DNA from 4 places in the Cellulosimicrobium sp. BMG9.22 genome. Region 4 is predicted to be linked to each of the others. Evidence: predicted binding sites of a transcription regulator. Region 4 holds the regulator's gene; each other region holds the start of a gene.

The links. Region 4 encodes LexA, which represses DNA repair genes until DNA is damaged. Its sites were predicted from a motif close to TCGAACANNTGTTCGA; they were not measured.
Region 1: a site for LexA is predicted at 5,747-5,762, ahead of AC4H2H_RS01755 (replicative DNA helicase). Genes of this name have one in related genera too.
Region 2: a site for LexA is predicted at 1,085-1,100, ahead of uvrA (excinuclease ABC subunit UvrA). Genes of this name have one in related genera too.
Region 3: a site for LexA is predicted at 1,601-1,616, ahead of AC4H2H_RS13785 (HNH endonuclease signature motif containing protein). Genes of this name have one in related genera too.

Annotation. Positions count from the first base shown of each region.
Region 1 covers NZ_JBZGBY010000001.1:373,122-380,480, reverse strand. Annotated here, with positions in the region: gene AC4H2H_RS01785 (transglycosylase domain-containing protein) at 1-1,844, shown strand, start outside; gene rpsF (30S ribosomal protein S6) at 2,014-2,304, shown strand; gene AC4H2H_RS01775 (single-stranded DNA-binding protein) at 2,461-3,006, shown strand; gene rpsR (30S ribosomal protein S18) at 3,108-3,344, shown strand; gene rplI (50S ribosomal protein L9) at 3,364-3,810, shown strand; gene AC4H2H_RS01760 (MATE family efflux transporter) at 4,009-5,301, opposite strand; gene AC4H2H_RS01755 (replicative DNA helicase) at 5,828-7,359, shown strand, end outside.
Region 2 covers NZ_JBZGBY010000002.1:79,793-87,151, reverse strand. Annotated here, with positions in the region: gene AC4H2H_RS02280 (YciI family protein) at 1-179, opposite strand, end outside; gene AC4H2H_RS02275 (MBL fold metallo-hydrolase) at 285-992, opposite strand; gene uvrA (excinuclease ABC subunit UvrA) at 1,130-4,120, shown strand; gene AC4H2H_RS02265 (OsmC family protein) at 4,125-4,610, opposite strand; gene uvrC (excinuclease ABC subunit UvrC) at 4,744-6,843, shown strand; gene rapZ (RNase adapter RapZ) at 6,864-7,359, shown strand, end outside.
Region 3 covers NZ_JBZGBY010000020.1:45,979-53,337, reverse strand. Annotated here, with positions in the region: gene AC4H2H_RS13790 (helix-turn-helix domain-containing protein) at 1-33, opposite strand, end outside; gene AC4H2H_RS13785 (HNH endonuclease signature motif containing protein) at 122-1,567, opposite strand; gene AC4H2H_RS13780 (LysE family translocator) at 1,683-2,303, opposite strand; gene AC4H2H_RS13775 (HAD domain-containing protein) at 2,300-2,848, opposite strand; gene AC4H2H_RS13770 (alpha/beta hydrolase) at 3,165-4,004, opposite strand; gene AC4H2H_RS13765 (alpha/beta fold hydrolase) at 4,017-4,841, opposite strand; gene AC4H2H_RS13760 (helix-turn-helix transcriptional regulator) at 4,940-7,359, opposite strand, start outside.
Region 4 covers NZ_JBZGBY010000017.1:8,674-16,032, reverse strand. Annotated here, with positions in the region: gene AC4H2H_RS12455 (LysM peptidoglycan-binding domain-containing protein) at 1-161, opposite strand, end outside; gene lexA (transcriptional repressor LexA) at 501-1,229, shown strand; gene AC4H2H_RS12445 (L-lactate dehydrogenase) at 1,294-2,298, opposite strand; gene AC4H2H_RS12440 (ATP-dependent DNA helicase) at 2,346-4,442, opposite strand; gene hflX (GTPase HflX) at 4,596-6,143, opposite strand; gene AC4H2H_RS12430 (class I SAM-dependent methyltransferase) at 6,258-6,911, shown strand; partial or broken gene dapF (diaminopimelate epimerase) at 7,133-7,359, opposite strand, start outside.

The sequences.
Region 1 (7,359 bases), on a different contig from region 4:
AGAAGTCCGAGATCCTCGGCAACTACCTCAACACGATCTACTACGGCCGCGGGGCGAACGGCATCCAGGTGGCTGCGGAGAAGTACTACGGCGTGAACGCCGCCGACCTCACCGTCTCGCAGGCGGCGATGATCGCGGGCATCATCCCCAACCCGACGTACTGGGACCCCGCGAACGACCTCGGGCAGGCGCAGCACCGGTGGAAGCGCACCCTCGACAACATGCTCGAGGACGGCCACATCGACAAGGCGCAGTTCGACGAGGCGGTCGCCGGGGGCTTCCCGATGCCGATCGAGCCGGTGCGGTCGAACACGCTCGCCGGCCCGACCGGTTACCTGCTGGCGATGGCCCAGGAAGAGGTCGTCGGGCTGGACGGGCTTGGCATCACCGAGGAGAAGCTCGTCAAGGGTGGCTACCAGATCACGACGACCATCGACCCGGTCATGCAGCAGGCGGCCGTCGCCACGGCGGACTCGCTCCCGCAGGCGTCCCGTGGGGACGAGAACCCGGTCTCGGAGAACCTGCGCGCCGCGATCGTGTCGATCGACCCGAACGACGGCTCGATCCGCGCGCTCTACGGCGGCCCCGACTACCTGAAGCAGGCGTACAACAACGCGACGCAGGGCGCCGCGCAGGGCGGATCGACGTTCAAGCCGTTCACGCTCGTCGCGGCGCTCGAGGCGGGGCACACGCTCGACGAGCGCTACGACGGGAACACGCCCAAGACGTTCCCTGAGGCGAACGACGGCGGCGACTGGAAGGTGCGGAACTTCGGCGACGAGCCCTACGGGACCATCGACCTCGTCAAGGCCACCGCCAACTCCGTCAACACCGTCTACGCGGAGCTCAACATCGAGACCGGTCCCGAGAAGACGGCCGAGGTCGCGCACCGGCTTGGCATCTCCGAGAGGACGGAGGTGCTGGGGAATGCCGCGAACGTGCTCGGTACCGCGACGGTGACGCCGCTCGAGCTCACCAACGCCTACGCGACGATCGCCGCCCAGGGTCAGAAGTCGACGCCGCACATCATCGCGAAGATCGTCGACGCGCGCGGGAACCTCGTCTACGAGGCGCCGGGACCGGACAAGCGGGAGCCAGCGTTCGACGCCGGTGTCATGGCGACGACGACGTACGCCCTGTCCCAGGTCGTCGAGCAGGGGTCGGGCGAGCCCGCCCAGGCGCTCGGCCGTCCCGCCGCCGGCAAGACCGGCACGTCCAACGAGAACAAGTCGGCGTGGTTCGCGGGCTTCACGCCGGGGCTGGCCACGGTCGTCGGGCTCTACCAGGTCGGGCCGAACAGCGAGGAGGAGCAGATCACGCCGTTCGGCAGGTGGGCGGACCTGCGCAACCCGGAGATCACGGGTGGTTCGTGGCCGGTCGAGGCGTGGACGTCGTACATGCAGGGCGCGACGGTGAACCTGCCCGCCGGGGAGTTCCCGAAGTACACGCCGCCGAAGCCGGAGCCGAAGGAGACCCCGACGGAGACTCCCACCGAGACTCCGACGGAGGAGCCGCCGGCCGAGGAGCCGCCGCCCGTGGAGGAGCCCGTGAACGTGGCGGTCCCCGGCGTCGTCGGGATGGACAGCCGTGCGGCCCGCTCCGCGATCGAGGCGGCCGGACTGAAGGTCCAGATCACCGAGGAGTTCTCCGACCAGCAGCCGCGCGGCTTCGTCATCAGCCAGTCGTCGATCAGCGAGGTCCCGCCGGGGTCGACCATCGCGCTCGTCGTCTCGAAGGGGCCCGACCCGGGGCAGCAACCGGAGCAGCCGGACCCGGGGAAGCCGGAGGACCCGGGGAAGCCGGAGGAACCGGAGCCCACGCCGACCGAGACGGAAGAACCCTGACGGCTGACCCGCCGTCGTCGACCGACCACAGATTTCCGGGGGCCCGCGCCGAGCGGGTACCCTGGGGAGCTGCTGTCCGCACGTCGGGCAGCAGAAGCATGAGTGCATGAAACCCTCCTGTCACGGAGAGACCGTGACCGCGTGAGACCAGAGGAGGTGGGTTATCCGCATGCGTCAGTACGAACTGATGATCATCCTCGACCCCGAGATCGAGGAGCGCACCGTCGCCCCGTCGCTCGACAAGTACCTGTCGGTCATCAAGACCGACGGCGGCTCCGTCGACAAGGTGGACATCTGGGGTCGTCGCCGCCTGGCGTACGACATCGAGAAGAAGTCCGAGGGCATCTACGCGGTCGTCGACTTCACGTCGACGTCCGACACCGCCAAGGAGCTCGACCGTCAGCTCGGCCTCAACGAGGTCGTCCTGCGGACCAAGATCCTGCGCACGGACGCTCGCTGACCCTCCCCGCACCCCTCTCGGCTCGTCCCCCACAGATCGGCCGCACGCCGTAGCGCGTGTGGGCGCTGCGTGATGGGATGAGCCGACGCGAGAGGCGTACGAGTCAGGCGCACGGCGCCGTCGACGGACCAGAGACGACACACGAAGGAGCAGGCCATGGCAGGTGACACCGTCATCACGGTTGTCGGGAACCTCACGGGCGACCCGGAGCTGCGCTTCACCCCCTCGGGTGCAGCGGTGGCCAACTTCACGGTGGCGTCGACCCCGCGGACCTTCGACCGCCAGTCGAACGAGTGGAAGGACGGGGACACCCTGTTCATGCGCTGCTCGATCTGGCGCGAGGCCGCGGAGAACGTCGCGGAGTCGCTGACGAAGGGCATGCGCGTCATCGCGCAGGGCCGCCTCGTCCAGCGCTCGTACGAGACTCGCGAGGGCGAGAAGCGCACCGTCGTCGAGCTGCAGGTGGACGAGATCGGTCCTTCCCTGCGCTACGCCTCCGCGAAGGTCACCCGCGCCCAGCGCTCGGGTGGCGGTGGCGGCGGCTTCGGCGGCGGTGGCGGCAACTTCGGAGGTACGCCCTCGGGCGGCGCCTCCGGTGGTGGATTCAGCTCTTCCGGCGGCGGTCAGCAGAGCGACGACCCGTGGGCCACGGCCGGCCCCGCGTCGTCCGGCGGCTCGTTCTCCGACGAGCCCCCGTTCTGACCGTTCGCCTCACCCGGAACACACACTCATCCCCGTGGGACCAGCGCCGGCCGTCGGCGCGGACCGCACGCGGGGATCGCACCTTGTAGAGGAGCAACACCATGGCGAAGCCTGTGGTGCGCAAGCCCAAGAAGAAGTCCAACCCGCTGAAGTCGGCCAAGATCGAGTCGGTCGACTACAAGGACACCGTGCTGCTGCGCAAGTTCATCTCCGACCGCGGGAAGATCCGTGCACGTCGCGTGACCGGCGTCTCCGTCCAGGAGCAGCGTCAGATCGCCCGTGCGGTGAAGAACGCGCGCGAGATGGCGCTGCTGCCGTACACGTCCACGGCACGCTGAGCGGGAAGGGAGACAACTCATGGCCAAGCTGATCCTGACCCACGAGGTCACCGGTCTCGGTGAGCCCGGCGACGTCGTCGAGGTGAAGGACGGGTACGCCCGTAACTTCCTCGTCCCGCGCAAGCTCGCCACGCCGTGGTCGAAGGGCGCCGAGTCCGAGATCACCGCGATCCGCAAGGCTCGCAAGGCGCGCGAGATCGCGTCGCTCGACGACGCGAAGGCGATCCGCGACTCGCTGCAGTCGAAGCCGGTCGTCGTCGAGGCGAAGGCCGGCAACGCCGGTCGCCTCTTCGGTGCCGTCACGACGGCGGACATCGCGTCCGCTGTCACCGCTGCCGGCGCGTCGGTCGACAAGCGCAAGATCGAGATCGGTCAGCCGATCAAGGCGACCGGGGACTACACCGTCTCCGTCCGCCTCCACCCGGAGGTCTCCGCGACCCTCTCGGTGAAGGTCGTCGCTGCCTGATCTGCAGAGCAGTCCTCGAAGGCCCGGCCCCTCTCGCGAGGTGCCGGGCCTTCGTGTCTCGGTGGGCGGTGTCCAGCGCGAGTTGTCAGCACTGCGTGGGTCTCCGGACCCCTGGAGTGCTGACAGGTACGCGGGTCGACGTGTTGTCAGCACTGGACGGGTCTCTGGGTCCGTGGGGTGCTGACGACGTCGTTCGGGTCAGGTGCCGGTGACCATCCAGTGCGAGCCGCGGGCGCGCAGTCCGGTGGTCAGGGCACGTGCCGCCATGAAGACCCCCGCGAAGGCGAGCCACAGCCACGCGAGGCCCGCCGCGCCGTCGGGCGCCCAGCGCAGCACGGCGAGCGCGGCCGGGACGTAGACCACGAGCGTGAGCATGCCCGCCCAGGCGAGGAACCGGCCGTCGCCCGCGCCGATGAGAACCCCGTCGAGCACGAACACCCAGCCCGCCATGGGCATGAGCAGCCCGCACACGGCCATGCCGAGCGCGACGGCGGCCCGCACGTCGGGGTCGGACGTGAAGAGCAGCGCGAACCACCAGCCGCCCGCGGCCATGACGACGCCGATCGCGGTCCCGGCCGCGACACCCCACTGCAGCGTGCGGCGCAGGACGGCGCGGACGCGCGGGACGTCGTCGGCCCCGAGCGCGTACCCGACGAGCGCCTGGGCCGCGATGGCGAGCGCGTCGAGCGCGAACGCCGCGAGCCCCCAGACCGACGTGACGACCTGGTACCCCGCCAGCGTCACCTCGCCGAGGCCCGTCGCGACGAAGACGGTGAGGAGGATCGCGAGACGCAGCGAGAGCGTACGGACGAACAGAGGGACGCCGGCACGCGCGCTGGCCCAGATGCCGCCGGCCGCGGGTCGCAGCGACGCGCCCCGGCGCCGGGCGCCGCGGACGACCACGACCACGAGGACGGCGCCCATCGTCAGCTGCGCGACCGCCGTCCCGATGCCGGAGCCCGCGATGCCGAGACCTGCGCCGTAGACGAGGACGACGTTGAGGACGGCGTTGAACGTCGCGCCCCCGGCGGCGACCCACAGGGGCGTGCGGGTGTCCTGGAGGCCCCGCAGCACGCCGGTGGACGCGAGGACGAGCAGCATGCCGGGCAGTCCGAGCGCGGACCAGCGCAGGTAGACGACGGCGTGCTCCGCGACGTCACCCGCACCGCCCATCGCCGTGACGGCCCAGGGCGCGACGATCCACAGGGAGGCGGCCAGAACGACACCCAGGCCGGCGGCGAGCCACAGGCCGTCGACCCCGGACTGCAGCGCCTCGCGGGCGTGCCCGGCCCCGACGCGTCGCGCGACGGCGGCCGTGGTCGCGTAGGCGAGGAAGACGCAGAGGCCGACGAGCGTGACGAGGAGCGTCGAGGCGAGCGACAGCCCGGCGAGCTGGGCGGTGCCCAGATGCCCGACGACGGCGCTGTCGACGAGCACGAACAGCGGCTCCGCGACGAGCGCTCCGAGGGCCGGGACGGCCAGCGCGAGGATCTCGCGGTCGAGCCGGGAGCGCGCGCGCCGCCGGGGCGGTCGCGCGGGAGGCTGTGGGGGCGCCGGTGTGGACGACGGTCCGGAGGTCGGCGTGCCATCGGGGACGGGAGATGGCCTCCTGGTGTCGTCCGGCTGGCCAGGAGGTGTCGGGCGTGTCGTCGGCGTGTCGTCGGACTTTCTTTCGTCCACACCCTTGAGGGTAGTGAAGAGGCTGGTCAGAGACGGCCTGGTGCGATGTACACCGTGAGATTGGTTCGTTGTCCACACCGTTTTCCACCGGGTGTGCACAGCACCGGCGAACGTGTCCACAGGTTCGGCCGGTCTGTCCACCGATGAGTGCACAGGGTCGTTTGCGGGGTGTGGACGCGCGATCTAGTGTCGCGAGGTCGTGCCTGTCCAGGACGGGAGGTGCGGCCACCGGGACAGTCGTGTGGGTGGCCCGCAGTAGAACAGGTGTACGACGAGGGGCGATGCCCGGTTCGTGTGGTCCGGGAGGGTCGCGTGACGCCGGGGGAACGAGGGGCGCATGTCGATCGACGAGCTCGAGGAGAGCTACGGGGGGCGTGGGCCGTCGGGGTTCGACCGGACGCCGCCCCAAGACGTCGCTGCCGAGATGAGCGTGCTCGGCGGCATGCTCCTGTCGAAGGACGCCATCGCCGACGTCATCGAGCAGATCCGCGGCTCCGACTTCTACCGCCCGGCGCACGAGGTCGTCTACGAGGCGATCATCGACCTCTACGGCCGGGGCGAGCCGGCCGACGCGATCACCGTCGTCGCCGAGCTCACCAAGCGCGGCGAGCTCCAGCGCATCGGCGGAGCCCCGTACCTCCACGACCTCATGGCCGGCGTCCCGACGGCGGCCAACGCCGGGTACTACGCACGCATCGTGCGAGAGCGCGCCGTGCTGCGCCGCCTCGTCGAGGCCGGCACGCGCATCGTGCAGCTCGGGTACGCGACCGACGGCGGCGACGTCGACGACATCGTCAACAACGCGCAGGCCGAGGTCTACGCGGTGACGGAGCGGCGCACGACCGAGGACTACCTGCCGCTGTCCGAGATCCTCGGCCCGACGTTCGACGAGATCGAGGCCGCGCAGGGTCGTGGCGAGGGCATGACCGGCGTCCCCACGGGTTACTCCGACTTCGACCGGCTGACCAACGGCCTCCACCCCGGCCAGATGATCGTCGTCGCTGCCCGCCCGGCCATCGGCAAGGCGCTCTCGCTCGACACGCCGCTCCCCACGCCGTCGGGCTGGACGACCATGGGCGACGTCGCCGTCGGCGACCTGCTCGTGGCGGCCGACGGGACGCCGACGCGCGTCGTCGCCGCGACGGACGTGATGGTCGACCGTCCCTGCTACGAGGTCGAGCTCGACGATGGCACCGTCATCGTCGCGGACGCCCAGCACCAGTGGGTGACCTCGACACGTGCTCAGCGCCGGGGCGTGCGTGCCGGCGGGACGCCCGAGTCCTCCGTGCGCACGACGGAGGAGCTCGCGGCCACGGTGCGGTGCGCAACGGCCGACGGGCGGGCGAACCACTCGATCGCGACGGCCGCGCAGCTCGTTCTCCCGGAGGTAGAGCTACCGATCCACCCCTACGCGCTCGGCGTCTGGCTGGGCGACGGCAGCTCGCGGCGGGCGGAGTTCACCTCCGCCGACCCGGAGATCGCGATGCGTATCGAGGGCCTGGGATACGAGGCGCAGCCCGGCCCGGCCGAGCTCCGTGCAGTGGGGACCCACATCCCGACCGCCTATCTCCGGGCGAGCGAGGCCCAGCGGCGAGACCTGCTCGCGGGGTTGCTCGACACCGACGGGGCCGTCAGCCCGCAGGGCAGCGTGCAGATCACCCTGACCAGCAGGCGTCTGGCGACGGAGACGCGCGAGCTCATCCTGTCGCTGGGGTACCGCACCGGCTGGTCGGCGCGGACAGTGAAGGGCCGTAGTGCGGAGTCGTCCACGGCCTACACGATTACCTTCACGACGAGCGACGACGTCTTCTGGCTGGAGCGCAAGCGCCTCGTCCACAAGGAGCGCCGTCGCCCGGGTACCGCGCGGCT
Region 2 (7,359 bases), on a different contig from region 4:
GCCCCGTCGAGGACGAGCAGCGCGCCGGCCGGCGCGCCGTCGTGCGCGGGCAGCGGCCCGGATGCGAGGAGCGTCCTGCGGGCGTAGAGGTCGGCGAGGAACGCGCGGTGCTCGGGGCGCAGGGCGTCGAGCTCGGCGGCGCGGTCGGCGTAGACGTAGGTCACGGCGTGGATCGGCATGGGCTCAGTGAACCAGCCGTGCCCGACGGCGGGCGCGACCGTTCCGTGAGCCGGTCACCGCAATCGCCCGTGCCGCGCCCGTGCCGCGGCCGTGCTGCCGACGCGTCACCAGCCCCGTCGGCGCCACTCCTCGAGGTGCGGCCGCTCCGCCCCGAGCGTCGTGTCGGCGCCGTGCCCCGGGTAGACCCAGGTCGCGTCGTCGTACCGGTCGAAGACGCGCTCGACGACGTCGCCGAGGAGCCGGGCGAACCGCGCCGGGTCCCGATCCGTGTTCCCCACACCACCGGGGAAGAGCGAGTCGCCGGTGAAGAGATGGACCCGGCGGGCGACGGCGTCGTCCGCCTCGACCTCGTCCGGCTCGCGGTACGCGAGCGCTATGGAACCTGGCGTGTGGCCGCGCAGCGCGACGACCTCGAGCCGCAGGTCCCCGACCGTCAGGACGTCCCCGTGGTGCAGGCGCCGGGGGAGGTGCACGTCCGCGCTCGCCGCGACGGCGTCGGCGTCCTCGGCGCCGGCGGCGGTGGTCGCACCGGTGACGGCGACGACGGACGCCAGCGCGCGCAGGTGGTCGAGGTGCCGGTGCGTGGTGACGACCAGGTCCAGCCGCGCGGACGGCGACCCCTCGCGCACGAGCGCGAGGACGTCGTCGGGGGAGTCGGCGGCGTCGACGAGCACCTGGGCCCCGCTGCGGCGGCAGGTGAGGAGGTAGGCGTTGTTCGCGAGCGCGCCGACGGCGAGCTTGCGGACGTCGATCTCGTCGAGTCGTCGCAGGTCGCTCGGTCCACCCACCGTGACGTCACCCGAATAGCCCATGCATCCCAGTCTGCCCCCCCTTCGCGCGCAGGACGGGCCGGGACCCCGCGTGGCTGTCGTCGTCCTCCGGTGAGGGAACGGCGAACGTCACGTCGAACACGTGTGCGAGTGTGGGTGGTCGGTCGTACGATGCTGCGGTGAGCAAACGCCTCGTCATCTCCGGTGCCCGCGAGCACAACCTGCGCAACGTCGACCTCGACCTCCCGCGCGACCAGCTCATCGTCTTCACGGGGCTCTCGGGCTCGGGCAAGTCCTCGCTCGCGTTCGACACCATCTTCGCGGAGGGGCAGCGACGGTACGTCGAGTCCCTGTCGGCGTACGCCCGCCAGTTCCTCGGGCAGATGGACAAGCCGGACGTCGACTTCATCGAGGGCTTGTCGCCCGCTGTATCGATCGACCAGAAGTCCACGAACCGTAACCCGCGCTCGACCGTGGGGACCATCACCGAGGTCTACGACTACCTGCGCCTCCTCTTCTCGCGCGCGGGGACGCAGCACTGCCCGGTGTGCGGCGAGCGCGTGACCGCGCAGACGCCGCAGCAGATCGTCGACCGGCTGCTCGAGCTGCCCGAGGGGACGCGCTACCAGGTGCTCGCGCCGGTCGTCCGTGGCCGCAAGGGTGAGTACTCCGAGCTGTTCAAGGAGCTCCAGGCGAAGGGCTTCGCGCGCGCCCGCGTCGACGGCGAGGTGCGCACGCTGACCGACCCGCCCGTGCTCGAGAAGAAGCTCAAGCACGACATCGAGGTCGTCATCGACCGCCTCGTCGCGCGCGAGGGCGTGCAGCGCCGGCTCACCGACTCGGTCGAGACCGCGCTGGGCCTGGCCGGAGGGCTCGTCGTCGTGGAGCTCGTCGACGCCGACGCGGACGACCCGGCGCGCGAGCGGCGCTTCTCGGAGAAGCGCGCGTGCCCCAACGACCACGAGCTCGCGCTCGACGAGATCGAGCCGCGCACGTTCTCCTTCAACGCGCCGTACGGCGCGTGCCCCGAGTGCACCGGCATCGGCTTCCGGCTCGAGGTCGACCCCGACCTCGTCATCCCGGACGAGGAGAAGTCGCTCGCCGAGGGCGCGATCGCACCCTGGGCACAGGTCTCCTCGGAGTACTTCGAGCGCGTCCTCACCGCGCTCGCGGACGACCTGGGCTTCTCGATGGACACCCCGTGGCGGGCGCTGCCCGAGCGCGCGAAGAAGGCCGTGCTGCACGGGCAGAACCACCAGGTCCACGTCCGCTACAAGAACCGCTGGGGGCGCGAGCGCCAGTACTCGACGGGGTTCGAGGGCGTGATCACGTTCCTCGAGCGCCGGCACAGCGAGACCGAGTCCGACTGGTCGAAGGAGAAGTACGAGGCCTTCATGCGCGAGGTCCCGTGCCCGGTCTGCCAGGGCGCGCGCCTCAAGCCCGAGGTCCTCGCCGTCAAGGTGGGCGGCCGGTCGATCTGGGACGTGTGCCGCCTGCCGCTGCGTGAGGCGGCCGCCTTCCTGGGGGCGCTCGAGCTGGGCGTCCGCGAGCGCGCCATCGCGACCGAGGTGCTCAAGGAGATCGACGCGCGGCTCGGCTTCCTGCTCGACGTGGGCCTCGACTACCTGTCGCTCGAGCGGCCCGCCGCGACGCTGTCCGGCGGCGAGGCGCAGCGCATCCGGCTCGCGACGCAGATCGGCTCGGGACTCGTCGGCGTGCTCTACGTGCTCGACGAGCCCAGCATCGGGCTGCACCAGCGCGACAACCGCCGCCTCATCGAGACCCTCACCCGGCTCCGCGACCTCGGGAACACGCTGATCGTCGTCGAGCACGACGAGGACACCATCCGCACGGCGGACTGGATCGTCGACATCGGCCCCGGCGCCGGGGAGCACGGCGGCCGTGTCGTGCACTCGGGGGACTACGCGGGGCTGCTCGAGGCGCCGGAGTCGGTGACGGGCGCCTACCTCTCGGGTCGCCGGAGCATCCCGCTCCCGGCGGAGCGTCGTCCCACCGACCCGGACCGTCAGGTCAAGGTCGTCGGTGCCCGCGAGCACAACCTCACCGGCATCGACGTGAGCTTCCCGCTGGGCACGCTCACCGCGGTGACGGGGGTCTCGGGCTCGGGCAAGTCGACGCTGGTCAACTCCATCCTCTACACCGTCCTCGCGAACGAGCTCAACGGCGCCCGCCAGGTCGCCGGCAGGCACACGCGCGTGACCGGGCTCGACCACCTCGACAAGGTGGTGCACGTCGACCAGGGGCCCATCGGCCGCACGCCGCGTTCGAACCCGGCGACGTACACGGGCGTGTGGGACCACGTGCGCAAGCTCTTCGCGGAGACCACGGAGGCGAAGGTCCGTGGCTACACGCCCGGGCGCTTCTCGTTCAACGTCAAGGGCGGGCGCTGCGAGGCCTGCTCGGGAGACGGCACGTTGAAGATCGAGATGAACTTCCTGCCCGACGTCTACGTGCCGTGCGAGGTCTGCCACGGGGCGCGGTACAACCGCGAGACGCTCGAGGTGCACTTCAAGGGCAAGACGGTCGCGGACGTGCTCGACATGCCGATCGAGGAGGCGGCGGAGTTCTTCGCGGCCGTGCCCGCGATCTCGCGGCACCTCAAGACGCTCGCCGAGGTCGGCCTCGGGTACGTCCGCCTGGGTCAGCCGGCCCCGACGCTCTCGGGGGGCGAGGCGCAGCGCGTGAAGCTCGCGAGCGAGCTGCAGAAGCGCTCGACCGGTCGCACGATCTACGTGCTCGACGAGCCGACGACGGGCCTGCACTTCGAGGACATCCGCAAGCTGCTCGGCGTGCTGCAGTCGCTCGTCGACAAGGGGAACTCGGTGCTCGTCATCGAGCACAACCTCGACGTCATCAAGAGCGCCGACTGGGTCGTCGACATGGGCCCCGAGGGCGGCTCCGGCGGCGGCAAGGTCGTCGCGCAGGGGACGCCCGAGGAGATCGCCCGTGTCGAGGCCAGCCACACGGGCCGGTTCCTCGCCGGGGTCCTCGACAAGCACGGGCCCGTGCCGGTCGGAGCCTCGTCGGCGACGGGCGGGGAGACGCCGGCTCCCGCAGCCAAGGGCACGAAGGCCCGATCGGCGACGGCGCGCCGAGCCACGGGCGAGGGTACGAAGGCCGGTTCCCGCCGCAAGGCGTCGGCGGCGTAGACGGTCAGGCGGCCGTGCGACGCGCGGGCGCCGGCTCGACGAGCACGCGGAAGTTCACCGAGCGCGCGATGAAGCAGTGGTCGTGCGCACGGTGGTGCAGCACGGCGAGCGACGCGTCGTCGCTGCCCGGTCCGTCGTCGACCACGACCCGCGGGTGCAGCGTCACGTCCGTGAACTGTCCCTCGCCGCGCGACTCGACGCGCATCGTGCCCGTCGCCTCGTCGACGTACTCCCGGACGACGACCCCGGCCGCGGCAGCGACGTGGAGGAACCAGAGCATGTGGCACTGCGACAGGCTCACGACGAACAGCTCCTCGGGGCTGTAGCGCGTCGGGTCGCCGCGGAACGCGGGGTCGGACGACCCGGGCAGCGGCGGACGGCCGGCGAGCAGGACGTCGTGGTCGCGGCTGTACGACGTGTAGGACGCGGTTCCCGCCTCGCCCGCGCCCGTCCACCGGACGGTCGTGGTGTACCCGTGCTGTGCGCTCATGGCCGTCACCCTAGCGGGCGGTGACGGGGGCCACACCGCGACCCGGCGAGCCGGCCGCACCCACCACCCCCACCCGCCCACCCGCACCTCGTGCGCCACCGGACCGTCGGTGGTCTGACCTAGGCTGGAGCACATGGCTGACCCCGCGACGTACCGCCCTGCGCCGGGGGAGATCCCCACGTCGCCGGGCGTCTACCGGTTCCGCGACGAGCACGGCCGCGTCATCTACGTCGGCAAGGCGAAGAACCTGCGTGCGCGGTTGTCGAACTACTTCCAGGACGTCGCGAACCTGCACCACCGCACCCAGACGATGGTGACCACCGCCGCGTCGGTGGAGTGGACCGTCGTCGGCACCGAGGTCGAGGCGCTCGCGCTCGAGTACACGTGGATCAAGGAGTTCGACCCGCGGTTCAACGTCAAGTACCGCGACGACAAGTCCTACCCGTACCTCGCGGTGACGATGGGGGAGGAGTTCCCCCGCGCGCAGGTCATGCGCGGCGCCAAGCGACCCGGCACGCGCTATTTCGGCCCGTACGGCCACGCCTGGGCGATCCGCGAGACGCTCGACCTCCTCCTGCGGGTGTTCCCGGTGCGCACGTGCTCCTCGGGGGTCTTCAAGCGGGCGCACCAGACGGGCCGCCCGTGCCTGCTCGGCTACATCGACAAGTGCTCGGCGCCGTGCGTCGGGCGCATCACGCCCGAGGACCACAAGGCGCTCGCGGAGGACTTCTGCGACTTCATGGCGGGGGACACGCAGCGCTTCGTGCGGCGCCTGGAGCGCAAGATGAGCGAGGCGGCCGCGGCCCAGGAGTACGAGGCCGCGGCCCGGCTGCGCGACGACATCGCCGCGCTCCAGCGCGCGACGGAGAAGAACGCCGTCGTGCTGGGTGACGGCACCGACGCCGACGTGTTCGCGCTCGTGGGCGACGAGCTCGAGGCCGCCGTCCAGGTGTTCCACGTGCGCGGCGGTCGCATCCGCGGCCAGCGCGGCTGGATCGTGGAGAAGGTCGAGGACGTCACGGACGCCGAGCTCGTCGAGCACCTCCTGCAGCAGGTGTACGGCGCGGCCGAGGAGGCCGCCGCGGCGGCCGCGGGCAGTGCTGGTGCCGCCGGGGCGCGCGACGTCGTCCCGCGCGAGGTCCTCGTCCCCGTCCTGCCGCCCGACCAGGACCAGGTGACCACCTGGCTGTCCGGGCTGCGGGGCGCTCGTGTCGACGTGCGCGTGCCGCAGCGCGGCGACAAGAAGGAGCTCGCGGCGACGGTCCGTGCCAACGCCGAGCACGCCCTCGCGCTCCACCGCACGCGCCGCGCAGGTGACCTCACGACGCGCAGCCTCGCTCTGCGCGAGATCCAGGAGGCGCTCGAGCTCGACACCGCGCCCCTGCGCATCGAGTGCTACGACGTCTCGCACAACCAGGGCACCTACCAGGTCGCGTCGATGGTCGTCTTCGAGGACGGCCTGGCGCGCAAGAGCGAATACCGTCACTTCACGGTGCGCGGGCCGGACGGCGAGGGTGCCGCGGACGACACCGCGGCGATGTACGAGGTGATCTCGCGCCGCTTCAAGCGCTACCTCTCCGACCGCTCCCGCTCGGGGGAGGTGGAGATGGACCTCGAGGCCGACGACGTCGCCGACGGCAGCGACCCGGCGAGCAGGCGGGCCGAGAGCGCCGCCGAGGCCGCCGGCTACGTCCCGCGCAGCGGCGAGGTGGACCCGGAGGCGCCCGTGGACCGGCGCGCCCGGTTCGCCTACCCGCCCAACCTCGTCGTGGTCGACGGCGGCCCGCCCCAGGTCGCCGCGGCGGCCCGGGCGCTCGCGGACCTGGGCGTCGACGACGTCGCGCTGTGCGGGCTCGCCAAGCGGCTCGAGGAGGTGTGGCTCCCGGGCGAGGACTACCCGGTGATCCTCCAGCGCTCGTCGGAGGGCATGTACCTGCTCCAGCGGGTCCGCGACGAGGCGCACCGCTTCGCGATCACGCAGCACCGCAAGAAGCGCAGCAAGGGGATGACCGCGTCCGCCCTCGACGACGTGCCCGGCCTGGGCCCGGCGCGCAAGAGCGCGCTGCTCCGGCACTTCGGCTCGCTCAAGCGGCTGCGCGCGGCGAGCGTCGAGGAGATCGCGAGCGTGCGGGGCATGGGGGAGCGGACGGCGCAGGCGGTCGTCGCGGCTCTCGGTACCGGGGAGGTGCGCGCGGACACTCCGGCGGACGACGGCGCCGCCGCCCGCGCGTGAACGGCTGGCATGCTGGTCCCATGAGACCGGAACCCTCCCCGATCACGGTCCCGAGCGGCATCCCGGCGATCGAGGCTGCGACGCACCCGCCCGAGCGCCGCGAGGCCGAGGTGCTGATCATCACCGGCATGTCGGGCGCGGGACGCTCGCGCGCCGCCGCCGTCCTCGAGGACCTCGACTGGTACGTGGTGGACAACCTGCCGCCGCGCATGATCGTCCCGCTCGTCGACCTCATGACCCGGTCCGGGTCCACGCTCGAGCGCATCGCCGCCGTCGTGGACGTGCGCGGGCGCGAGTTCTTCACGGACCTGGTCGAGGTGCTCGACCACCTGCGCCAGAACGGCGTCTTCTACCGCATCCTCTTCCTCGACGCGTCGGACGAGGTGCTCGTGCGCCGCTACGAGCAGGTGCGTCGCCCGCACCCGCTGCAGGGCGGCGGACGGATCCTCGAAGGGCTGGCCGAGGAGCGCCGACTGCTCGCGAGCCTCGAGGAGCGGGCCGACGTCGTCATCGACA
Region 3 (7,359 bases), on a different contig from region 4:
GCGCGCACGGAACCAGGGCGTGGCTGCGCTCATATCTGATTCATTCCGTCCTGATCGCGGTCGCGAATCATTTCTGATTCAGAATCAGACTAGCGCGCAGGTGAATCAGATGCGATACAGATCAGCTCGCGTGGCGGGATGGTGGCGGAATCAGGTCGTCCAGATCAGGCGGCGGATCGGGTGGGGCGAGGTCGCGATCCGGGGTGATGCGGGTCGCGGGCTCGGACAGGTAGACGGCACCCGTCGGCGAGGTCCAGCTGACGACGCCGTCCGCGAGGTGCTCGAGCCGCCACGCGGTCTCGTGCTTGAGAACGTGGTGCTTGCGGCACAGGTGCGCGAGGTTGTCCGCGTCCGTCCGGCCGCCCCGGGCGAAGTCCTCGCCGTGGTCGACGTCGCAGCGGCGTGCCGGCACGGAGCAGCCGGGGAAGCGGCAGGTTTCGTCGCGCACCGCCAGCCAGGCCCGCAGGTCGGCCGGCACGGCGTAGCTCTCGCGTCCGACGGAGAGCACCGCGCCCGACTCCGGATGGGTGAGGAGCCGCCGGAGCGACGGCGCACGGGCCGTGAGGTGCCGCGCGGTCTCCGGGTCGATCGGCCCGTGCCCGTCCAGGTGGGCCGGCGCTTCGCCGTCGAGCAGCGAGAGCACCGGGACGGTGACGTGCACGCGTGGCACGATCGTCCGCGCCGACTCGGCCAGGCTCGCGGGGAGCATTCCCTGCGTGGCGGTGCCGTCGTCGAGCAGCAGGTCGACGAGCACGTCGGCGCGCAGCTGTGCCGTGGTGCGGGCATCGCCCTCGCCGCGCGCCCGCGTCGCCGTGCCCGTCAGTCGGTCGTGGATCGCGTGGGCGGAGACCGCCGGCAGCAGCGCGGTGAGCCACGCCATGCCGTCATCGGCCGCATCTACCCACACCGCACGACGCGTCACGGCGCGCTCGTGCCGCGCCGTCAGCGGCTCGGGGTGCACGCGATCGCGTACCCGGCGGACGAGCCGCCGGAAGGCGTGCGGCGTCGTCGACCCGGCGCGGCCCAGGCACGCCTGGGTCACTTCCGCCGCGGCCTGCGGGTCGAGGTCCCCGATCGCCCGGGCGAGGTCGCTCGCGTGCGCGGCGGAGAAGTCGCCCGCGCACAGGCGTGCCAGCGCCGCGGGCGCGTGGGTCGTGAGCGTCGCCGCGTCGTCGACCAGCGCGTCCGCCGTGCGTTCCGAGACGCGGAGCGCGCACGCGATCTCCGCGACCGTCGCGCGCCGGGCCAGCTCGATCCGACGCTCCGGTGTCGCGCCGTCCAGGCGCACCGACTCCTCGGCGAGGAGCGCTCCGTGCGCGGCGAGCGCCGCGACGCGAGCACGCTCGACCGCCACCAGGCGGGCACCTGTCAGCGCGTCGATCTGCCGCTGGATCGCGGCGACCCGCTCGACCGCCGTCGCGAGCGCCTCCAGAGAGCCCTGGCCTGGACAAGCCAAGCCAGCAGCCGGCCGCGCGCCGTCAGGCGCACCGTCCGCACGCACCGTGACCGTGTGCGAACCCGCGGGCACGGGCGCCCGGCGGGATCGCAGGCCGGTCGATGTGGTCATGGCACGATCCAACCAGCCACCACCCACACGCGATCGAACGTGTGTTCTGGGTATCTGCTCACGTGAAGTCTCCTGGTGAGACTCCTTCTCGCCCCAGAAGGAGTGGACACCCCGGCTACGCCTCGGCGGCGAGGACGGTCGCGAAGCCAAGGAAGGCCACGCCGGACGCCGCGTCGATGCCGCGCCGGGCGCGCTGTGAGGCGAAGGCGCGCTTGGCTGCGTCCGCGCCGAGCACGACGGCAAGCAGGACGAGCCCTCCAACGGCGGACAGCGTCAGCGCGTACGTAAGCAGCATGGGCAAGCCCGCCTCGACACCGAGAAACTGCGGGAGTACGGCGAGGTTGAACGCGAGAACCTTCGGGTTGGTGATGTTGCACAGGAATCCCTGCCCCAGGGCGCGCCTCGGAGATGTGCCCACCGGACCAACTGCCTCGGTCCAGTCACCGTCCGTAGCTCGCAGGGAAGCCCGCAGGGACTGCACGCCGAGGTAGGAGAGATAGATGACTCCCGCCCATCGGACCGCTTCGAAGACCGGCTCTGCGCGAGCGATGATCGCGCCGAGACCCGATGCGGCCAGAGTGCCCTGCACCGAACCCGCGACCGTGATGCCTGCCATCGTCCACAAGCCCCGCTTGCGCCCGCCTCCGATCGTGCTCCGGAGCGTCAAGAGGGTGTCCGGTCCTGGCGCGATGGCGACCACCATCGCGAAGGCGACGAAGGACCAGTAGTGAGTCACGACAGTTCGCCCTCGCTCAGCCCGCGGAGCCACGTCTCGACGACATCGAGGTCGCTGCCCTGCAACCCCGTCAGTGAGTCGACGCGATGTAGGAGCGCGCTCCCCGAGTGGTTCGCGTTCACCCAGGAGCGGTCAACTGCCGTCAACTCATCATCGATCCAGACGAATGGGCGCCCAGCCGCGATCCGGCACAAGTGTCTCGTCTTGCAACTCAACTCCGCGCCCTCGTCGTCGTCGACCCAAGCCGGATCCTCGAGCCCCGGGAGCTGACCCAACTCCGCTACCGGCAGGGCGGGCAGGCCGAGGATCGGTGCGATCACCGTGTTCGCATCATGCATCCACGCCGTCGCCCACACGACGTCGCAGTCGAGAGACAGGAGCCGACGGCCGTGCGAGCGATCGATCGTGGCGAGCTGAAGTTTGCTCGGGTGCTGCCATGTGGCATACCAGGCCTCGAGAGTCTCCGGGAGTGAAACGCCACCCGTCGACAACACGGTGCCGTCTATGTCGAGGAACAGCAACGGGCGATGCTCGGCGCGGCTCACGGCGGCGAAAGTAGCAGGGAGTCAGTGGCCGCAGCTCTCGCATCCACCGCGCGACTTCACTGAAGCAGATTCTCAGAACGTGTGTTCCCCTGGGGGTCTGGTGGCCTGTTCGCGGCGTGGTCGACGGAGCAAAGCCAGTTACCGCGGGTCGGACTCTCCAGGTGTTTTCCAGGGTGGCGTGCTCGCAGCGCGAAGCGGTGGGTGAGCATGTCTCGCCGGGTGACCGCTGAGGAAGCCTGCGCCAGGTCCGTCCATGCAGCAAGGAGGGGCGGTCACCAGCGCCTGCCGTGGCGTGATGGCTGCCCCTCCGGCGAGCTCAGGCTGTGGCAGGTTCGGACTTGACTGCGTTCTCAAGGGCCCAGGTGAGCGCGTAGTCGGCGACCTGTTCCCAGCCCGGGGCGGCGCAGGTCCAGTGGTCGCGGCCCTTGAACTCGTAGTACTCGGTGACCGAGGGGGACTTCTCCCAGTGCTTGGCGTTGGACCGGTTCACCGACGGCGGCATGATGTGGTCGTGCTCGCCGGCGATGAAGAGCAGCGGCGCGCGGTCGGTGCTGAAGTCGACCCAGGTCTCCTGGTGACCGGGCTTGAAGTTGGCGATGAGGCCGTAGTCCCAGACCCAGCGGCCGGGGGCGGGGATCGCGTAGTGCTCCCACACCGCGCGCGACTCCTCCACCGAGAGGGTGTTGGTGAACGCGTAGTGGAACTCCTCGGGGGTGAACCCGACGGCGCGACTTCTGTTCGCGGGGTTCTTGAGCGCCGGGAAGAGCGACCTCGCCTGGCTCGGAGGGGTGACCCGGACGCCCTCGGTCGGTGCCGAGTCGATGACCACCCCGGCGGCGCCGAGCCCCCGGGCCAGCAGGATCTGCGTCAGGGCGCCCCCGAACGAGTGGCCCATGATGATCGGCGGCCGCTCCAGGCTCTCGATGACGCCGGCGAGGTGTTCCACGGTCTCGGGCACGGTCAGGTCCGCGATGATCTGCGGGTTCTCGCGAAGGGCCTCGACCTCGATCTCGAACCCGGGGTAGGCCGGGGCAAGGACGGTGAAGCCCTTCTGCTCGTAGTGCTGGACCCAGCCCTCCCAGCTGCGGGGTGTCATCCACAGTCCGTGGACGAGGACGATGGTGTCGGGCGTGTTGCTTGCTGTTGCGTCAGTCATGGGTAGGTCCTTTCAGGAGTCGATGAACGCCAGCAGGTCCGCGTGCAGCCGGTCGCGGTCGGTGTCGGGCAGGGCGTGGCCGCTGCCCGGGTACGTCAGGAGGCGGGCGTCGGCGATCAGCTCGACCGACCGCTTCCCGCCGACGTCGAAGGGCACGATCTGGTCGTCGTCCCCGTGGATCACGAGGGTGGGGACGTCGATCTTCTCGAGGTCGGGCCGGAAGTCGGTCGCCGAGAACGCTGCGATGCACTCGTAGGCGGCGCGGTGCCCGCAGGCCATGCTCTGCAGCCAGAAGGCGTCGCGGAACCCCTGATCGACGTCGCCGCGGCGGTTGTGGCCGAAGAACGGGCCGTCGGCGAGGTCACGGTAGAGCTGGGACCGGTCGGCCCGCTCGCCGGCGCGGATCTGGTCGAACACCTCGATCGGCAGCCCGCCCGGGTTGTCGTCGGTCTGCACCATGAGAGGCGGGACAGCGGACACCAGGACGACGCGTGCGACCCGGTCGGTGCCGTGCCGAGAGACGTACCGCACGACCTCGCCGCCGCCGGTGGAGTGCCCGACCAGGGTGACGTCGTGCAGGTCGAGCGCGTCGAGCAGGCACGCGAGGTCGTCGGCGTAGGTGTCCATCTCGTTGCCGTCCCAGGTGCGGCTCGAGCGGCCGTGCCCGCGCCGGTCGTGGGCGATGGCGCGGTGACCGTGCTCGGCGAGGAAGAGGGCCGCGGCGGCCCAGGCGTCGGAGTTGAGCGGCCAGCCGTGGCTGAGGAGCACTGGCGTGCCTCCGGAGCCCCAGTCGGTGTAGAAGATCTCGGCGCCGTCGTCGGTGGTGATGTAGGGCACGGTGGCCTCCTTGGCTTGGTCGAACGAGGACCTCTTGAGCGTCGCTGCGTTCGACCTTGCTCGGACCACGTGCTGCGCGTAGTCCGGCCCGCCCCGCGCTACCGCACAGCGGGGTCGAGGTGCTCGGAGAGCTGTCGGCGTGAGGTGATGCCGAGCTTCTGGAAGACCTTGCGCAGGTGGTAGTCGATGGTGTTGGGGCTCAGGAACATGCGGGCCGCGATCTCGGCGTTGGTACGCCCTGCCGCCGCCATCGTCGCGATGGCCTGCTCCTGCGTCGTCAGGTCGCGAGCGGACGTCGGCGCCGGCACCCGGGCGGCGCCGCCGGCGGCGACGAGCTCGGCGTGGATCCGGTCCCCGAAGACGGTCGCGCCGCTGCGGGTGGCGTGGTCCAAGGCGTGCTGGAGCTGCGTGGCGGCATCGCGTCGTCGGCGGGAACGCCGTAGCCACTCGCCGTAGACGAGGTGCGAGCGCGCGAGCTCGACCTGCGCACCGGTCTTCGCGAGAGCGTCGATCGATGCCACGTAGCACTGCTCGACGTCTCCGACATCGGCAAGCGCCAGGGCTCTCATCGCGACGCCCAGGCACCAGGGGGAACCGTTGACGTCCGCACGGTCCTTCAGCGACTGGGCGGCAGAGGCCGCGTCGGCGCCGTGCCCGCTGCGCGCTGCGGCCTCGACGTAGTCGGCGGCGTGCAGGGGGGTGACGTGCAGGAAGGGGTCGAGGTGGAGGGGGCGAAGCCGTTCGTAGGCGTGGTCGTAGCGGCGTTCTGCGAGGTTGCGGACGGCCAAGGCGGAGGTTGCAGAGGAACCCACACCGCCGAACCCGGTCGCGTCTGCTCCCTGACCGATGGCGTCCACCAGCTCCTCCGGTGCGCCGGTCAAGGCCATGACCGCGGCATTGACCACGTTCTCGCGGTCGTAGCCCATGGCTCGCCGGACCTCTCGAACGGTCTCGTCGAACGTGGTGGCGCGACTGACGGTGCCCCCGGTGAGCTCGGCCAGCGCGGACACCCACAACAGGGTGTCCAGCGCCTCGAGCGCCCCGGTGTCGCGCGCGGCGCGCATCGCGCGATCCAAGCCGGCCCGGCGGCCGGCGTCGTCCCACAAGAACGCGCTGATCGATCCGATCAGGCTGCCCAGATGCAGCAGCTCCCGGTCGGGGAGCCGAAGGACGGCCGCGAACGCGGCCCGCGCCGGCTCGACGGCCCGCTCGTAGGGTTCGAGAATGAGCGCGGCGATCCCGCGCAGGATCACCGAGGCCGGGCCCGGAGCATCGGCCCCCTGCGCGATCCTGCGTCCGAGCGTGTTCCGGTCGACGTCGACGACGAGCCGTTCTGCGGTGATGCAGCGCTCCCAAGCCTTGATGAGTGCGCGCTGCTCGCGCTCGACGTCGTGCCCGCGGAACTCGTCGGCCGCGCGGAGCTGCTGCGACGTCGCGGCCCGGACACCGGCCGGGTCCGCGACGAACAAGCCGACCGTGCTGCGCACGACGATCGCCCGTCCTCGCGGGACGGGGTCGAGCTCCTCGTCGCGCAGGTCGTCCAGCAGACGCCCGGCGACGTCGGCGGCGCCTGCCTCGAGCGTGGCCTCGGCGGCGCTCACGAGCCGTTCGTCGCGGACGGCACCGACAGGGGTGAGCGCGGCGGCACGCGTCAGGATGCTCGCGCGCGAGGACGAGCCACCCCTCTGCGCGGCGAGATCGGCCACCTGGACGAGTCGCGCGGCAACGCCCTCGTCGGTGCCGGTCACCGCGCGTGCCGCGTGCCAGGCCTCGGCCTCGACCAGGCCGAGCTTTCCTGCCGCCGTAGCCAGTGCGCCGTGGACGCGGCGCCGATCCGCCACGGACGCCGAGCCGAAGATCGCCGACCGCACCAGCGGGTGCCGGAACTGGACCACCGGCTCGAGGCGAACCAGACCGGCCGCCTCCGCTTCCTCGCCGCGCGCGGGATCCAGAGCAAGCCGGGTGGCCGCCGCTTCCAGAAGATCCGGGTCGCCGGTGGAGTCTGCCGCTGCGAGCAGCAGCCAGCGCTGGGACTCGGCGGGCAGGTGCATGACACGGCGCAGATAGTGGGCCTCGAGGTGGCGGCCGATCGGCACGGGGTCGGGTCCGAGCCCGAGGTCGGTGAGCTCGCGCAGCAGGGGGTCGGTGGCGAGATCGACGAGAGCCAGAGGGTTGCCGCCGGTGGCGCGAACGACGGCCGAGGATGCCGTCGGGGTGAACGGTTCGCCCGCGGAGCGGTTCAGCAGCGCGGTCGCCGGCTCCGGCGCCAAGCCGCTCAACCTGAGTATCGCCTCACCGCCGAACGTCTCTTCCAGCCCACCCTCGTGACGCCCGGCGACGATCAGCGCGACGCGCTCGGCCGTCAGCCGTCGCGCGACGAAGGCCAGCACGTGGAGACTCTCGCGGTCCAGGAGGTGCGCGTCGTCGACCGCGCAGAGAACGGTCTCGCTCGTGCCGGCGGCGGCGAGGAGGCTGAGCACGCCGAGCCCCACGAGGAAGCGGTCGGGAGGTGGACCGT
Region 4 (7,359 bases):
GCCACCGCGGAACCGACCCGGGCGGCGAGCAGGGCGACCAGCGCGACGAGCACGACGAGCACCACCCGCCCTCGGCGCGTGAGGCGAAGCCGACCGCCGGGCGCCCGACGGCTCTCGCGCGAGACGGCCGGCCCGGACGCCGGCAGCGTGATCGTGCTCATGTCTTCTCCGTCCCGGCTCGTGGGGCGGATCGCCTTCCCCGGTCGATCCGCCCCGCGAGCCCCGTCGTGCGTCCGCCGACGAGGCGTCGGTCGAACACGTGTACGTCGAACATCTGTACGAAGGTCTATCACGAACGGCCGACGGAGTCGAGACATGCTCGAACAGATGTTTGATTCGTGTCGCGCTCTCCCCTAGCCTGGGGTCAGGTCGGTTCGCCGGACATGTCCACACCTGGACGCTCCGGCACGGCCGAACCCGGGGCGCTCGTCCCGGGTGAGGGTGGCCGGGAGCCCGCAGTCGAGCTCCGCGGCCAGCGACGGACGAGGGCGGAGCGGACCATGGCGGGACGAGGCACGGACAGCGCACGGGGGCTCGCCGAGGTGCGTGAGCTCCCGGACGGCTCGGCGGGGGGCGACGGGCTGACGCCGCGCCAGCGCCTCGTGCTCGAGACGATCAGGGCGTGCGTCGAGCAGCGCGGCTATCCGCCCAGCATGCGCGAGATCGGCGAGGCGGTCGGCCTGACGAGCCCCTCGTCGGTCAAGCACCAGCTCATGACGCTCGAGCGCAAGGGGTACCTGCGCCGGGACCCGAACCGGCCCCGGGCCATCGAGGTCGTCCAGCCCGACGACTCCCGCCGCGCCACCGCGCTCCCCGGCACGTCCTCCCCGCCGGAGTACGACGAGGCGCACCCGGCCCCGTCGTACGTGCCCGTCGTCGGACGGATCGCCGCAGGCGGTCCCATCCTCGCCGAGCAGCTGGTCGAGGACGTCTTCCCGCTGCCCCGCCAGCTGGTCGGCGAGGGCGAGCTGTTCCTCCTGCGCGTGCAGGGCGACTCGATGATCGACGCCGCGATCTGCGACGGCGACTGGGTGGTCGTGCGTCGGCAGCCGGTCGCCGAGAACGGCGAGATCGTCGCGGCGATGATCGACGGTGAGGCGACGGTCAAGAGCCTGCGCCGCGCCGACGGGCACGTCTGGCTCATGCCGCGCAACGCCGCGTACGACCCGATCCCCGGCGACGACGCGCAGGTGCTCGGGCGCGTCGTCTCGGTGCTGCGCAGCCTCTGACCACGACGAGGGCCGGGTGGCCGACTACGGCTACCGGGCCCTCGGTGGGCTCAGCCCGCGGCGCTCAGAGTCCGAAGCGCCGGGCGACGCTCCTCAGCGAGTCGGCCGACGCGCGCAGGCCCGCGAGCTCGTCGTCGGAGAGCGGCACCTCGATGCGCTCGACCGCACCGCGCCGGTCGACGAGGGTCGGCAGCGACAGGCACACGTCGTCGATGCCGTAGTCGCCCTCGAGCAGCGACGAGACCGGCAGGAGGCGGTGCTCGTCACCGAGCACCGCCTCGATGATGCGCGTCCCGGCGAGCCCGACGGCGTAGTTCGTCGCACCCTTGCCCTCGATGATGCGGTAGGCCGAGTGGACGACCTCGTGCGCGATCTGCTCACGCACGTCCGCCGTGAGCGGCGTCTTGCCGCCGAGCCCGGGCCAGTCGAGGAGCGGTGTCCCGCCGATCGTGGCGGAGCTCCACAGGGGGATCTCGGTGTCCCCGTGCTCCCCCGCGATGTAGGCGTGGACGTTCTGGACCGCGACGCCGCAGTGCTGGGCGACGAGGAAGCGCAGCCGTGACGAGTCGAGCACCGTCCCGCTGCCGAACAGCTGCTGCGGTGGGAGACCGGAGACCTTGAGCGCCGCGTAGGTGACGATGTCGACCGGGTTCGTCACCATGACGTAGGTCGCGTGGGGGGCGACCTCGACGAGTCCCGGCAGGATCGTGCGCACGAGCCCGATCGTCGCCTCGGCGAGATCCAGGCGCGACTGGCCGGGCTTCTGCTTGGCACCCGCCGTCACCACGACGACGTCCGCGTCCGCGCAGACCGCGACGTCGTCCGAACCCTCGACGTGGGCCATCGGCATGAACTGGATGCCGTGCTGGAGGTCGAGGACCTCGGCCTCCACCTTGGCGCGGTTGACGTCGAGCAGTGCGACCGTCCGTGCCGCACCGCGCATGAGCGCCGCGTAGGCGAGGGTGGACCCGACCGCTCCGGCTCCCACGATCGCGAGCTTGGTGGTGCGCGCGCCGCCCGCCGCGCGCGCGGTCGGTCCGGTGGCCTGCGAGGACGTGCTCGTGGTCATGTCGTCTCCGTGTCGTGGCTGGTCGTCGCTGGTCGTCGCTGAGGCGTTCAGCCTAGGGCGACGAGACGCTGGAGCGCAGCGGTGGCGACGTCACGGTCGGTCGTCTGCCAGAAGCCGGGCATCGAGCGGGTGAGGAACGTGCCGTAGCGTGCGGTGACCAGTCGCGGGTCGAGCACCGCGACGACGCCGCGGTCCTGGGTCGAGCGCACGAGCCGCCCGGCACCCTGCGCGAGCAGCAGCGCCGCGTGCGTGGCGGAGACCTGCATGAACCCGTTGCCGCCCGAGGCCTCCACGGCTCGGGCGCGCGCGGACTTCACCGGGTCGTCCGGACGGGGGAACGGGATCCGGTCGATGAGGACGAGCTGGCAGGACGGTCCCGGCACGTCGACCCCCTGCCACAGCGACAGCGTGCCGAAGAGGCACGTCGCCGGGTCGGCGGCGAACTCCTTGACGAGCGTCGGGAGCTGGTCGTCGCCCTGGCACAGGATCGGCACGTCGAGGCGCTCGCGCATCGCCTCGGCCGCCGCGACCGCGGCACGCCGCGACGAGAACAGCCCGAGCGTGCGACCTCCCGCGGCCTCGACGAGCGCGGCGATCTCGTCGAGCTGGTGCTCCGTCGCCGCGTCGCGCCCCGGGGTCGGCAGGTGCTTCGCGACGTAGAGGATGCCCTGGCGCGCGTAGTCGAACGGGCTGCCGACGTCGAGGCCGCGCCACCGCGGCGCGTCCTCGTTCTCGCCGTCGGCCCCGCCGCCGAGCCCGAACGTCCGCGCGACGGGGTCGAACGTCCCGCCGAGCGCGAGCGTGGCCGAGGTGAACACGCCCGTGCGTTCCGCGAGCAGATGCGTGCGGATCAGCCCTGCGACGCCGAGGGGCGCGGCGTGCAGGCGGCTCGCGCCCTCCCCGAACCGGTCGGCCGACCACCCGCCCTCGCCGGGGCGGGAGCACCACAGCACGTCGTGGCCCGTGGGGTCGGCGGCCATGCGCTCGGCGACCTCGAAGAGCTGGAGCATCGTCGACTGCGCCATCTTGAGACCGGTGTCGGGTTGTGCGGGCTTCGTGACGCCCGTCTCGGGCTTGAGCGACGACAGCACCTCGCGCGCCGCGTCGCGCACGGCGGCCACGGCCGTGCGAGCGTCCTCCGGCAGCCCGTCCGGGAACCGCTCGGCCGGCAGCGCGCCGACGACCGTCCCGAACGCCGCCGACGCCGCGTCGAGCGCGTCGGTCTGCACGCCGGCGTGCCGGCGAGCGAGCCGGGCGGCGCTCTCGATCGCGGGCACGGACAGGTCCACGGTCGCCGCCGCGGTCACGCGGTCGGCCAGCTCGTGCGCCTCGTCGACGACGAGCACGTCGTGCTCGGGCAGGACGCCGGGCGAACCCATCGCCGCGATGCCCAGCATCGCGTGGTTCGTGACGACGACGTCGGCCTCGCGCGCCGTGGCCCGCGCGCGCTCGGGGAAGCACTCCGCGAGCAGCGGGCACCGCTGGCCGAGACACTCGAGGGCCGTGACGGACACCTGTCGCCAGGCCTTGTCGCTCACGCCGGGCACGAGGTCGTCGCGGTCCCCCGTCGGCGTCTCGTCGGCCCACTCCCGCAGGCGCACGACCTGCTCGCCGAGCGCCGCCGCACTCGTCCCGCCCCGGGCGGCCGGGTGGTCTGCGGCACCCGCGGACTCGCCGGGCAGGTCGAACAGCGTGGGCTCGTCGACCGGGTAGCCGCCCGCGATCTTGTGCACGCAGAGGTAGTTGTGCCAGCCCTTGAGCAGCGCGATCGACGCAGGGCGCGGGAGACGGTCGGCGATGGCGTCCGCGACGAGCGGGAGGTCGCGCGTGATCACCTGGCGCTGGAGCGCGAGGGTCGCCGTCGAGACGACGACGCGCTCGTCCGTCGCGACCGCGTGCCGCACGGCCGGGACCAGGTAGCCGAGCGACTTTCCCGTGCCGGTGCCCGCCTGGACGACCAGGTGCTCGGTGCCCTCGATCGCCGCGGTGACGGCAGCGGCCATCGCGTGCTGCCCGTCGCGTCGTGCGCCACCGAGCCGCTCGACCGCGAGGTCGAGGAGCGCGTCGACCTCGGGCACCGGCGCCGCGGCCGGTGCCGTCTCGCCGACCTGTCCGGCGTCGTCCGCAAGGTCGGCGTGGTCCACGACGGGTCGGGCGGAGGCACGGGAGGGGGGCACCCACCGAGTCTACGGTCGCGCACCGACGCGCCGTCGGCCCCCTGTGGACGCCGGCCCACGAGGGCACGCGCGGATCGACCCCGGGTCGGTGTGCCGGCCCGGGGTCGTCCTGTGCGTGCGTCAGACTCCGGCCGCGGCTCCCGTGAGCTCGGCCGCGAGCGCCTCGGCGACACGACCCCGCAGGAGCGTGCCCTCCGGCGTGTGCTCCTCGTGGTCGATCTCACCCTCGGTGTGCACGCGGTGCACCAGGTCGCCACGGTGGTAGGGCACGACGAGGTCGATCGTGACGTCGGGGCGCGGCAGCTCGAGCGCGATGAGCTCGCGCAGCGCCGCGATCCCCTCGCCCGTGTGCGCCGAGACGACGACGGTCCGCCGCTCGCGCCGACGGATCCGGGCGATCGTCTCGGGGTCCGCGACGTCGGCCTTGTTGAGGACGATCACCTCCGGCACCTCCTCGACGCCCGGGATGTCGGCGAGCACGTGGCGCACCGCGGCGATCTGACCTTCGGGGTCCGGGTGCGACGCGTCGACGACGTGCAGGAGCAGGTCGGACTGCCCGACCTCCTCGAGCGTCGAGCGGAACGCCTCGACGAGCTGGTGCGGGAGCGCGCGGACGAAGCCGACGGTGTCAGCGAGCGTGTAGACGCGCCCGTCCTCGGTGCGCGTGCGGCGCACGGTCGGGTCGAGCGTCGCGAACAGCGCGTTCTCGACGAGGACGCCCGCACCCGTGATCGCGTTGAGCAGGCTCGACTTGCCGGCGTTGGTGTACCCGGCGATCGCGACGGCGGGGACGGCGTGCCGCTTGCGCGACGCGCGCTTCGTCTCGCGACCCGGAGCCATGGCCTGGATCTCACGGCGGAGCTTGGCCATGCGGTTGCGGATGCGCCGCCGGTCGAGCTCGATCTTCGTCTCACCAGGACCGCGCGAGCCCATGCCCGCGCCGGCGCCGCCGACCTGGCCACCGGCCTGGCGGGACATCGACTCGCCCCAGCCGCGCAGGCGCGGCAGGAGGTATTCGAGCTGGGCCAGCTCGACCTGGGCCTTGCCCTCTCGCGACTTCGCGTGCTGGGCGAAGATGTCGAGGATCAGCGCGGTCCGGTCGATGACCTTGACCTTGACGATGTCCTCGAGAGAACGCCGCTGCGAGGGCGCGAGCTCGCCGTCGATGACGACCGTGTCCGCGCCCGTCGCCGCGACGACGTCGGCGAGCTCCACGGCCTTGCCGGACCCGAGATAGGTCCCCGGGTCGGGCTTCGCCCGCCGCTGGATGATGCCGTCGAGCACCTGGGAGCCCGCCGTCTCGGCGAGCGCCGCGAGCTCGCGCAGGGAGATCTCCGCCTCCTCCGCGGACGACGGCGCGCCGTCCTCGCGCGGGTCGGAGCCCGGGCTCCACAGCCCGACGAGCACGACCTTCTCGAGGCGCAGCTGCCGGTACTCGACCTCCGTGACGTCCTGGAGCTCGGTGGACAGGCCCGCGACACGCCGCAGCGCGCTGCGCTCCGCGAGCTCGAGCTGCTCGCCGTCGTGCTCCGCGTGGACCGTGCCGCCCTCGGCGCGCGCCGTCCCGGCCCGAGCGAGCACCCGTGCCACGACGTCGCTCGCGATGTCCCGCGTCACGCCGGTCGGCTCGTCCTGAGCCGCGGTGGGGTTCGCTGGGGTCTGGGTCATGTGCCGCCTTCCGTCGGTGCCAGGCGCTCGTGCGCCCGGTGGTAGAACAAGCGTGGCACGGGAAATCGTCCCGGAGCCACCGGATTCCACGGGTGCCGCGTAGGATCACCCGTCGTGACCGACGAGCACGACCACTACTTCACGGCGCAGCCGGCGTCCGCCGCCGAGCGGCGCACGATCTCCGTGCGCCTCGCGGGACGCGACGTCGAGGTCGAGGTCGCCCCCGGCGTCTTCTCCGCCGGGCGGCTCGACCTGGGCACGCAGGTGCTGCTCCGCACGGTCCCGCCGCTCGACGACGTGCTCGCCGCGCGCGACGACGACGCACCCGCGCACGTGCTCGACCTGGGCTGCGGGTGGGGGCCGGTGGCCCTGACGATGGCGGACCAGGCCCCGGACGTGACGGTCTGGGCCGTCGACGTCAACGAGCGCGCGCTCGACCTCGTGCGCCGCAACGCCGAGCGCCTCGGGCTGACCAACGTCCGTGCGGTCACGCCGCACGAGGTGCCCGACGACGTCGCGTTCGCCGCGATCTGGTCGAACCCTCCGATCCGGGTCGGCAAGGATGCCCTGCACGCGATGCTCCTGCACTGGCTCCCGCGCCTCGCGCCGGGCGCGGTCGCGCACCTGGTGGTGCAGCGCAACCTCGGCTCGGACTCGCTCCAGCGCTGGCTCGCCGAGCACCTGCAGCCCGGCCTTCCCGGCGCGAGCGTCGAGCGGGCCGCGAGCGCCAAGGGCTTCCGCGTGCTCGAGGTCCGCGCCCCGGCCTGAACCGCACCGGCCCCCACCGCACCGGCCGCCCGCGACCGCCGTCAGACGGAGGCCTGCGCGTCCTGGTCGCTCGCCGTCCCGGCGTCGCTCGACGCCGAGGCGGTCTCCTCCTCCTGCGCCGGCGCCACGGGCACGTCCTCGGAGGAGGCCGTCGGGGACACCTCCTCACCCGCGTCGCCGGCGCTCAGGACGACCGGCTCGACGGGCGCGACGAGCGCGGCGAGGTCGACCTCGCCGGAGTGCACGAGCTCGGCCGGACCGGCGAGCTCGACGCGGTCGCCCTCGAGCGCCCGCACGCGGACGGTCCCGCCCGGGACGTCGACGAGCCACGTGTCGGGCGCGTCCGGGCCGCCCCAGACGCGCACCGCGAGCGCCGCCGCGCACGCACCCGTCCCGCACGACGGCGTCTCCCCCACCCCGCGCTCGTGCACGCGCATCCGCACGCGCC